2 regions of the Streptosporangium sp. NPDC003464 genome follow, and region 2 is predicted to be linked to the other one. Evidence: riboswitches for the same ligand, from Rfam matches in the RefSeq annotation. Region 2 holds a riboswitch; the other holds the start of a gene.
The links. Region 2 has a riboswitch for thiamine pyrophosphate ahead of ACWDS7_RS23720 (TenA family protein). Riboswitches for the same ligand answer to the same signal wherever they lie in the genome.

Region 1 (4,092 bases), on a different contig from region 2:
GTTCATGGGGCCGGACGCGCGGCGGCTCGACCCGGTCCGCCGGGAGCTGGACGCCTACTTCTCCGGACGGCTGCGTGCCTTCACCATCACGGCCGACCTGCGGCTGGCGACCCCGTTCGCCAGGACCGTGCTGCAGAAGATGATCGCCGTCCCGTACGGGACGGTGACCACCTACCGCGAGATCGCCGAACGGCTCGGCCGGCCGCGGGCGCTGCGCGCGGTCGGCAACGCGCTGGGCAGCAACCCCGTCTGCGTGATCGTGCCCTGCCACCGGGTGGTCGAGAGCGAGGCCGTCCTCGGCGGCTACGCGGGCGGGGCGACCGCCAAGGAGCGGCTGCTGCGCGTCGAGGGGGCGGGCCGGGGCCGGCCGCCCGGCACCCCGTAGCCCCGGGACCCGGGCGGGCGGCCCCGCCCGCTACGGGCGGCGGCGGCGGAGCGCGCCGAGGCCGAGGGTGACCAGGCCGGAGACGACGAACGCGCCGACGGCCGCGCTCATCCACGGCTGCGGGGTGAAGCCGACGGCGTCCCGGGCGCCGGTCCAGATCGCCGCCCACCACGACACGGTCGAGGGCGCGGCGAGCATCCACCAGGTGACGAAGCCCAGCAACCACGGGACCACCATGAGCCAGCGGGAGGGCGCGTTCTCGGAGGTGTCCCAGTCCTTGCCGTGGCCGAGCAGGAAGTAGTCGACCGCCAGCACGCCGAGCATCGGCACGAACACCGCGCCGATGATGCCGAGGAAGGCCCCGTAGGAGTTGACGTCGACGACGAGGGCCATGCCCGTGGTCAGCACTCCGATGCCCACGGAGAAGATCCGACGGTCCACCCGGGGCATCAGGTTCTGCAGCGACATCGCGGTGGAGTAGACGTTCGCGAACGACTGGTCGGTCTCGCGCAGCACGAGGACGCCGAAGAACAGCGCGCCGAGCGGGGCCGCCACGAACGGGGCGAACACGGCGGTCGGCTGGCCCAGCACCGCGCCGTGGCCGGCGAGCGCCACCGCGTAGACGCCGACGGCCAGGCACGCCACCTGGGCGACGGTGTAGCCGCCGACGACGCCGGTGAAGGCCGCGCGGCTGGAGCGCGAGTGCCTGGCGTAGTCCGCCGCGACCGGCACCCACGACACCGACAGGGCGATCACGAAGTCGACGGCCGAGGCGAAGGCGTCCCAGGATCCGCCGGTCTGGGCGGGGGTCTCGCGGACGAACACCACCGCGAACCAGACCACCGAGATGATCACGCCGGCCGTGACGAAGCGCCGGATCAACCGGATGGCGCCCAGGGGATAGATGGTCAGCGCCGTCGTCAGGACCCCGGCCGCGATCGCCCAGACCGCGTAGGGGACGGACGTTCCGAAGATCGCCTGCGCGCCCATCGCGACGACCCACAGCTCGAACGCGCCCCAGCCGATCATCTGGATGATGTTGAGCACGGTCGGGACGGCCGAGAGTCTCGCGCCGAACAGCCCGCGCAGCAGCACCATCGCGGGCTGGCCGGTCTGCGCGCCCGGGACCGCGGCGAGGCCGACCATGGCGGTGCCGATGAGGCTGCCGACCAGGGAGGCGACCAGCGCCGCGGTGAAGGTGAGCGGGTTGTCGTCGAGCAGCGGGTTGATCAGGAAGAGCGCGAAGGAGAACCCGAGCAGGCTGACGCCCAGATTGGCCCAGAACGCGCCCTGGTCGAGCGCGCCGAGGGTCTTCGGCGGAGCTTGGTCGAGAGTGAGAGGCGCCTCGGCATGCTTGGCATCGATGACGTCAGACGTCATGGAAAGCTCCCTACGCCGGCATTACCCGGACAGGTTCATGCGGTCGGCGGCGCGTCGGAGGGCCTGCCCGGCCCTCTACGTGGTTCCGCCCTCTCAGCCCGGTTGCGCCCGAGCTCCCGCGGTAGATGATTCGCCGTGAATTATGTCATTTCCTCCCTTCTGCGCAAGGGCCGGGTCAGGCCACGAACGGGTCCTGCCCGCTCTCGCTGACCATCGGACGGCCGGCGGACTCCCAGGACTGCATGCCACCGCCCACGTTGATCGCGTCCCAGCCGACGTGCCCGAGCCAGGCGGCGGCGTGCGCGGAACGGCCGCCCACGCGGCAGACCACGTAGACGGGCGCGTCCTTCGGCACCTCGTCCACCCGGGCCTGAAGCTCGCCGAGCGGGATGTGGACGGCCGCCGGCGCGTGCCCGGCCCGCCACTCGTCGTTCTCTCGTACGTCAAGCAGGAACGCACCGTCCGGCACGTCCCGCGCATCGACCTCAGGAACACTCATGACAACCATTCTTTCAAGTCCGTCACCAGATGGGGGGTAAAGCGGCTCGTCCGCCCGTGACCCCGCCAACATATGCGCGCGGGCCACCTGGACCGGCCCCGGAGGGCCAGGTCAGGGCACGTCCCAGAAGGCCAGCTCGTGGGCCATCCCCTCGGTGAACAGCTCCTTGGCCCGGCCGAGATCGGGCACGGCCTCGTCGATCATCACGGCGATGCGTCCGGTCAGCGCGGCGAAGTCGGGATGCGCGTAGGTGTCGACCCAGGCCCGGTAGCGCGGCTCGGCCGGGGGATTCTCCGCGAGGACGCGGCCGAGGGTGGAGTAGCCCCACATGCAGGGATACAGCGCGGCCAGACCGTCGGCGTAGTCCGCCGCGGAGCCGAGCAGGAACGAGGTGTAGGCGGCGCAGGCCGGCCCCTTCTCGGCCCTGTCGAGGTCGGCGCCGAAGCCCGCCGACAGCGACCGGTGCAGGTTCAGCTCCTCGTGGAAGGTGGCGTGGGCCAGGTCCACCAGGTCACCCAGGTGCCCGTCGGGGGCCTGCCAGGCCAGCCGGGAGAACACCCGGACGTAATCGAGGAGGAACAGGTAGTCCTGCTCCAGCCACGACCGGAACACCGGCTCCGGCAGGTCCCCCCGGGCGATCCCCACCACCGTCGGGTGGGCGAGCTGCGCCTCGACGAGCGGGCGGCCGATGGCGTGGAGTTCCGCAGAGATGCTCATAAGCCGAGCATTGTCTCAACCCAGGACCCCGGCGCCGATCTCCGCCCCGGGCAGCCCCGCCGGCTCCGGGCCAGAGCCCCGGCGTCCGACTCGGACCGAGGGCCGGCGCCGATCTCCGCCCAGGACTCCGACCCCGACCCAGCCCCGGCTGCCCCGGACCAACCCCGGGCAGCACCACCGGCCCCGGACCGGAACCCCGGCGTCCGTCTCAGGCCAGAGCCGCGGCGCCGAAGGAGACGCTGAAGCGCCTGCACCAGATGGTGACGGTCTTCAGGCTGTCCAGGTCGGCCCCGGCCGGGATGGCGTAGTTCGCGTTGCCCCGGTTGCCCTTGAGCTCGCCCAGTTCGAGGTGCTCGCCGTCGTCGAGGTTGAACCACCCGGCCCTGCCCTCCTTGACGGGCTGGTCGCTCAGCCAGACCCGGAGGTCGGGGCCGTCGGAGGTGTCCAGGTCCTCGATCCTGAGCACCCGGCTCCCGTCGGGCAGTTCGAGCACCCTGGCCCTGCCCTCGGTGCTGTGCTCGTGCGAGACGAACGTGCCCGTGGCCAGAGTCTCGGGCCGCTCCGCGGCCTGCCCGGACCCGCCCCGCGACGGAGTGGCCGTGGCCCGCGGGGAGGCGCCCGGCGGGACAGCGGTCTCCGGGGCCGCGGTCCGCGGGGCCACCGCGACCGGCACGGCCTCGTTCACCTCGACGGTGGTGAACAGGCGCCAGGGCTGGAACAGATACAGGGCGACGCCGAACGCGACGGCGCCCAACGTCATGACCACCCAGGTCGCCGGGTGCCGGAGCAGCTTTCCGATCCGCATGATGTCCTCCGGGGCCCGGTCCTCGAAGCGTCCTCCAGGCCCTGGTGCGAAGCTATCCCGGCCGGCCGCCACCGGCGATTACGTAGTGCTTACGGCATAGGGTCGGAGCATGACGACCATCGCCGAAGAAGTTCTCCTGCTCGCCTACAGCGAAGCGGAGGGCAGGCAGCTGGTCAGCTCGTCGGAGCTCGACGCCGCGCTCGGCGGCGCTCTTCTGGCGGAGCTGACCGTCAACGGCCGGATCGACCTGGCCGGCAAGAAGGTGACCGTCCTGGACCCCACCCCTCTCGGCGAGGAGGAGCTGGA
Region 2 (4,092 bases):
CGTCTGGTTGAGCGCCGAGCCGCTGGACTCGTGGCACATGTTGGAGCAGTCGGGCAGGTTGTTGGTGCCGAAGCGGCGCACCAGGAGCTGGTAGGCGAACGCGGCCTCGTTGGAGGTGCGGCCGGAGGTGTAGAACACCGCCTCGTCCGGGCCGCCGAGGGCGCGCAGCTCCCGGGTGACGATGGCGAACGCCTCCTCCCACGTCACCGGCACGTAGTGGTCGGACCCGGCGGGCCTGTGCATCGGCTCGGTGAGCCGTCCCTGCTGGCCCAGCCAGTAGTCGGTGCGCCCGGCCAGCTCCGCCACGGTGTGCGCGGCGAAGAAGTCGCGGGTGACCCTGCGGGTGGTGGCCTCCTCGGCCACCGCCTTGGCGCCGTTCTCGCAGAACTCCGCCGGGCTGCGGTGCTCCCCCTCGGGCCACGCGCAGCCCGGGCAGTCGAAGCCGTCCTTCTGGTTGACCTGGGCCAGGGTCAGGAGCGTGCGGCCGGCGCCCATCTGGGCGTAGGACGTCAGCAGCGACCGGGCCACTCCCGGCATGCCCGCCGCCCACTGCTTGGGCGGGCCGACCTCCAGGCCCTCCTCGGTGACGTCCTCGCGCGGGGCCTTCCTGGCCATCCGGCGCTCCCTTCTTCCCGGTGCCCCGGCTTCCCGGTGCTCTTCCTGGTGCCCCGGCCGGGCCGGGCGGCTCCCCAATCTACGCCGACGCCGGTCCCAGCCGGGCGAGGACCCAGTCGTGGAAGGCCCGGATGTGGTGCTCGCTGGGCACCAGCACCCCGCCGCGGGCGTAGGCGCGGGAGGCCATCGCCGGCTGGCACCGCTCGCAGGCCGCGAAGTCCTGGGCGTTGACCCGGTGGAAGAGCTCGACGGACGGGCCCAGATCCGCGCCCCGCTCGACGACGTCCCGGTGGAAGAGCCAGTCGCACTCGACGACCGTCCGGCCGGCCGACAGGGGGAACATCCGGTGGATGATCACGTGGTCGGGCACCAGGTTGACGAACACCTGCGGCCTGATGGTGATCGCGTAGTAGCGGCGGTCCTGGTCCTCGCTCACGCCCGGGATCCGGTCCACGCCCTGGGACCCGTCGACCGTGAAGCCCCGGACCTCCGCGCCGAAGCGCGCGCCGTGCCCCACGAAGGACTGCGCCGCGTAGCCGCCGGCGAACTCCGGGAGCACCCCGACGAGTTCGGGATGGATGGTGGCGCAGTGGTAGCACTCCATGAAGTTCTCCACCAGGAGCTTCCAGTTCGCCTTCACGTCGTAGACGATCCTGCGGCCCACCTCCAGGTCGCCGACGCCGTAGTTCTCGATCAGCCCCTCCTCGCCCAGCCGGGTGACCACCGCGCCGACCACGTCCGCCTCGAACGGCGGTGGATCGTCGGCCAGGCAGAGCCACACGTAGCCGAGCCACTCCCGTACGTGGACGCCGACCAGCCCGTAGGCGGCCCGGTCGAGGTCGGGCATCGCGGCGAGGTTCGGGGCGGCGACCAGCCGGCCTTCGAGGTCATAGGTCCAGGCGTGGTAGGGGCACCGGAAGGTCCGCCTCACCTCGCCGGACTCCTCGGCGCGGAGCCGGGCGCCCCGGTGGCGGCAGACGTTGAGGAAGGCGCGGACGGAGCCGTCCCGGGCCCGGGTGACCAGGACGCTCTCCCGCCCCACCTGGACCGTCCTGAAGGCGCCGGGCCTGCCCAGGTCGGCGGCGCGGACCGCGCAGAACCACATCGACTCGAAGATGCGCTCCTGTTCCAGGGCGAAGACGCGCTCGTCGGTGTAGTGACCGCCGGGCAGGGTGGCGATCAGGCTGGGGGGCGGGCTGCTCGCGGTCACGATGCCTCCTTCTGGCGACGGGCCGTCCGATGCCGAGCCGGCGGGCCTCACCGCCGGGGAGGGCGGCGAGGAGCGCGCAGGGACCATCGCGACCAGCATGGTTTCGTAAAACGGAACGGCCAGCGCTATACGCAACAACGTGAACCCGCGAGTCTCTCTTGTCAAGAGCCGACACGGAGCGTGGGACCGCCCCCGATCTCCGCCCGTCCCTCCCGGCGGACCCGCCGGGGCCATCGTGACCGTCTCAAGACGTCGCCGGTGATGGTGGGTCAGGCGCGGACCGCGTGCGCCGAGGGTCCGGGCGACCGGCTGGCGGCGGGGGCGGCCGGCAGGGGACGGAGCCCGGCGAGCTGTTACCCTACTCGCGACGCGGGGTGCCCCGGCGGATCCGGGGCTGAGATCACACCCGTCGAACCTGATCTAGTTCGAACTAGCGAAGGGACGTCATGTTCTGCGACGACGTCTGGGCACGCTCCACCGCACTGCTACGGGCCATCCACGAGCACCCCTTCAACGCCGCACTCGGCGAGGGCACACTCGACCGCCGGCGCTTCGCCTTCTACATCGTGCAGGACGCCAGATACCTCGAGGCGTTCTCCAAGGCGCTCGCCACCGCCTCGGTGCGGGCCGGCGACCCCGAGGAGGCCGCGTTCTGGTCGAGCAGCGCGCACGCCGCGCTGGCCGCCGAGCGGACCCTGCACGAGGGCTACATCGAGGAGTACGGTCTGAGCGCGGCCGACCTCTCGGGCATCCGCACCTCGCCCACCTGCCTCGGCTACTCCTCCTTCCTCCAGGCCGTCGCGCTGGCCGCGCCGTACCCGGTGCTCGTCGCCGCCGTCCTGCCGTGCTTCTGGGTCTACCAGGACGTGGGAGCGGCGCTCGTGAAGCAGGTCGGCGACGTCGCCGGCCACCCCTACCACGCGTGGATCTCCACCTACGCCGATCCGGATTTCGCCAAGTCGGTCGAGCGGGCCAAGGAGATCGCCGACCGGCTGGCGGCCGGGGCGGACGGCGAGACGCGCGAGGCCATGACCGAGGCGTTCGTCCAGGCCACGGAGTACGAGTGGATGTTCTGGGACAGCGCCTGGAAGCAGGAGACGTGGCCCACGCAACAGTGGCGGCCCGGCGGCTGACCTCCGCCGCCGTACCGGGCCGGTCGGCCCGTCGGGTCGGAGCGACCCGGGCGCGGCGGCCGGCACGCAGGCCGGCGCCGGCCGGGACCGGGCACGATCGGAAGGGTTCTCCCGCTCGCGCAGGTGTGTGCCCCCGGCGGTCTGCGCGGGCGGGAGAACTGCTGGGCCCGGCGGACGCTCGGGCGCCTCAGGCGGGCCGGTAGGTGATCAATCGGACCGCGGGGGCGGAGACGACGTCGATGTGGCCGGTGCCCGGCACCTCGATGTGGGCGAAGCCGCCCTCGAAGGCGACCCGGGCCTCTTCGACGCGGCCGGTGGGGGCGCCGTCGGGGCCGGTCATCCGGTAGCCCTCGACGAGTTCGACGGAGGCGGTGCGCCAGGTGAGGTTCACGCGGTCACCTCGGGGAAGTCGAGGTCGGGCCGGGCCAGGTGGTTGAAGTAGTTCGACAGGGTGTTGAGCGCGACGTGGGCGACGATCTCGGCGAGCTCGGCGTCGGTCACACCGGCCTGCCGGGCGCGCGCCAGGCTCTCGTCGCCCACCCTGCCGCCCGCCTGGACGACCTCCCGGGTGATCTGCAGGACCGCGTCGGCGTGCGGGTCGGCGTCGTGGCCGTCGCGGGTCAGCTTCAGCTCCTCCTCACTCAGGCCCATACGGGTGCCGCGCATGGTGTGCGCGCTGACGCAGTAGGTGCAGCGGTTCTCCTGGGCGACCAGCAGGGCGATCTGCTCGCGCAGCCTGGCGCGCAGCACGCCCCGGGTGAGCGCGTCGCGCATCGCCAGGTAACCGCGGAGCGCCGCGGGGCCGTTGGCCAGCGCGGCGTACAGGTTGGGCACCCGGCCGAGCTGGCGTTGCGTCTCCTCCAGCAGACCCTCGGGGTCATCGGTCAACTGCGGCAGCCGAGGCATGGCGTCTCCCCAAAATGGTACTGATCGGTTCCGTCTGCGGTAACGGTACCGATCGGTTCCATTTCCGTCAAGAATGGATAGAATCCCTGCATGCCGACCCGAGCCCGTGAACGCCTGCTGGACACCGCCGAGGAGCTCTTCTACGCCGAGGGCGTCCGGGCCGTCGGCGTGGAGCAGATCCTGACCGTCTCCAAAGTCGGCCGCGCCTCCTTCTACCGGCACTTCCCG

Region 1: another riboswitch for thiamine pyrophosphate. It lies ahead of ACWDS7_RS14570 (purine-cytosine permease family protein); the one in region 2 lies ahead of ACWDS7_RS23720 (TenA family protein).

What each region holds. Positions count from the first base shown of each region.
Region 1 covers NZ_JBSFPS010000053.1:6,738-10,829, forward strand. Annotated here, with positions in the region: gene ACWDS7_RS14565 (methylated-DNA--[protein]-cysteine S-methyltransferase) at 1-385, shown strand, start outside; gene ACWDS7_RS14570 (purine-cytosine permease family protein) at 416-1,765, opposite strand; TPP riboswitch at 1,756-1,895, opposite strand; gene ACWDS7_RS14575 (rhodanese-like domain-containing protein) at 1,941-2,273, opposite strand; gene ACWDS7_RS14580 (TenA family protein) at 2,376-2,981, opposite strand; gene ACWDS7_RS14585 (DM13 domain-containing protein) at 3,190-3,786, opposite strand; gene ACWDS7_RS14590 (GOLPH3/VPS74 family protein) at 3,896-4,092, shown strand, end outside.
Region 2 covers NZ_JBSFPS010000108.1:23,510-27,601, forward strand. Annotated here, with positions in the region: gene ACWDS7_RS23710 (FdhF/YdeP family oxidoreductase) at 1-615, opposite strand, end outside; gene ACWDS7_RS23715 (aromatic ring-hydroxylating oxygenase subunit alpha) at 695-1,825, opposite strand; TPP riboswitch at 2,186-2,284, shown strand; gene ACWDS7_RS23720 (TenA family protein) at 2,272-2,958, shown strand; gene ACWDS7_RS23725 (hypothetical protein) at 3,146-3,349, opposite strand; gene ACWDS7_RS23730 (carboxymuconolactone decarboxylase family protein) at 3,346-3,864, opposite strand; gene ACWDS7_RS23735 (TetR/AcrR family transcriptional regulator) at 3,955-4,092, shown strand, end outside.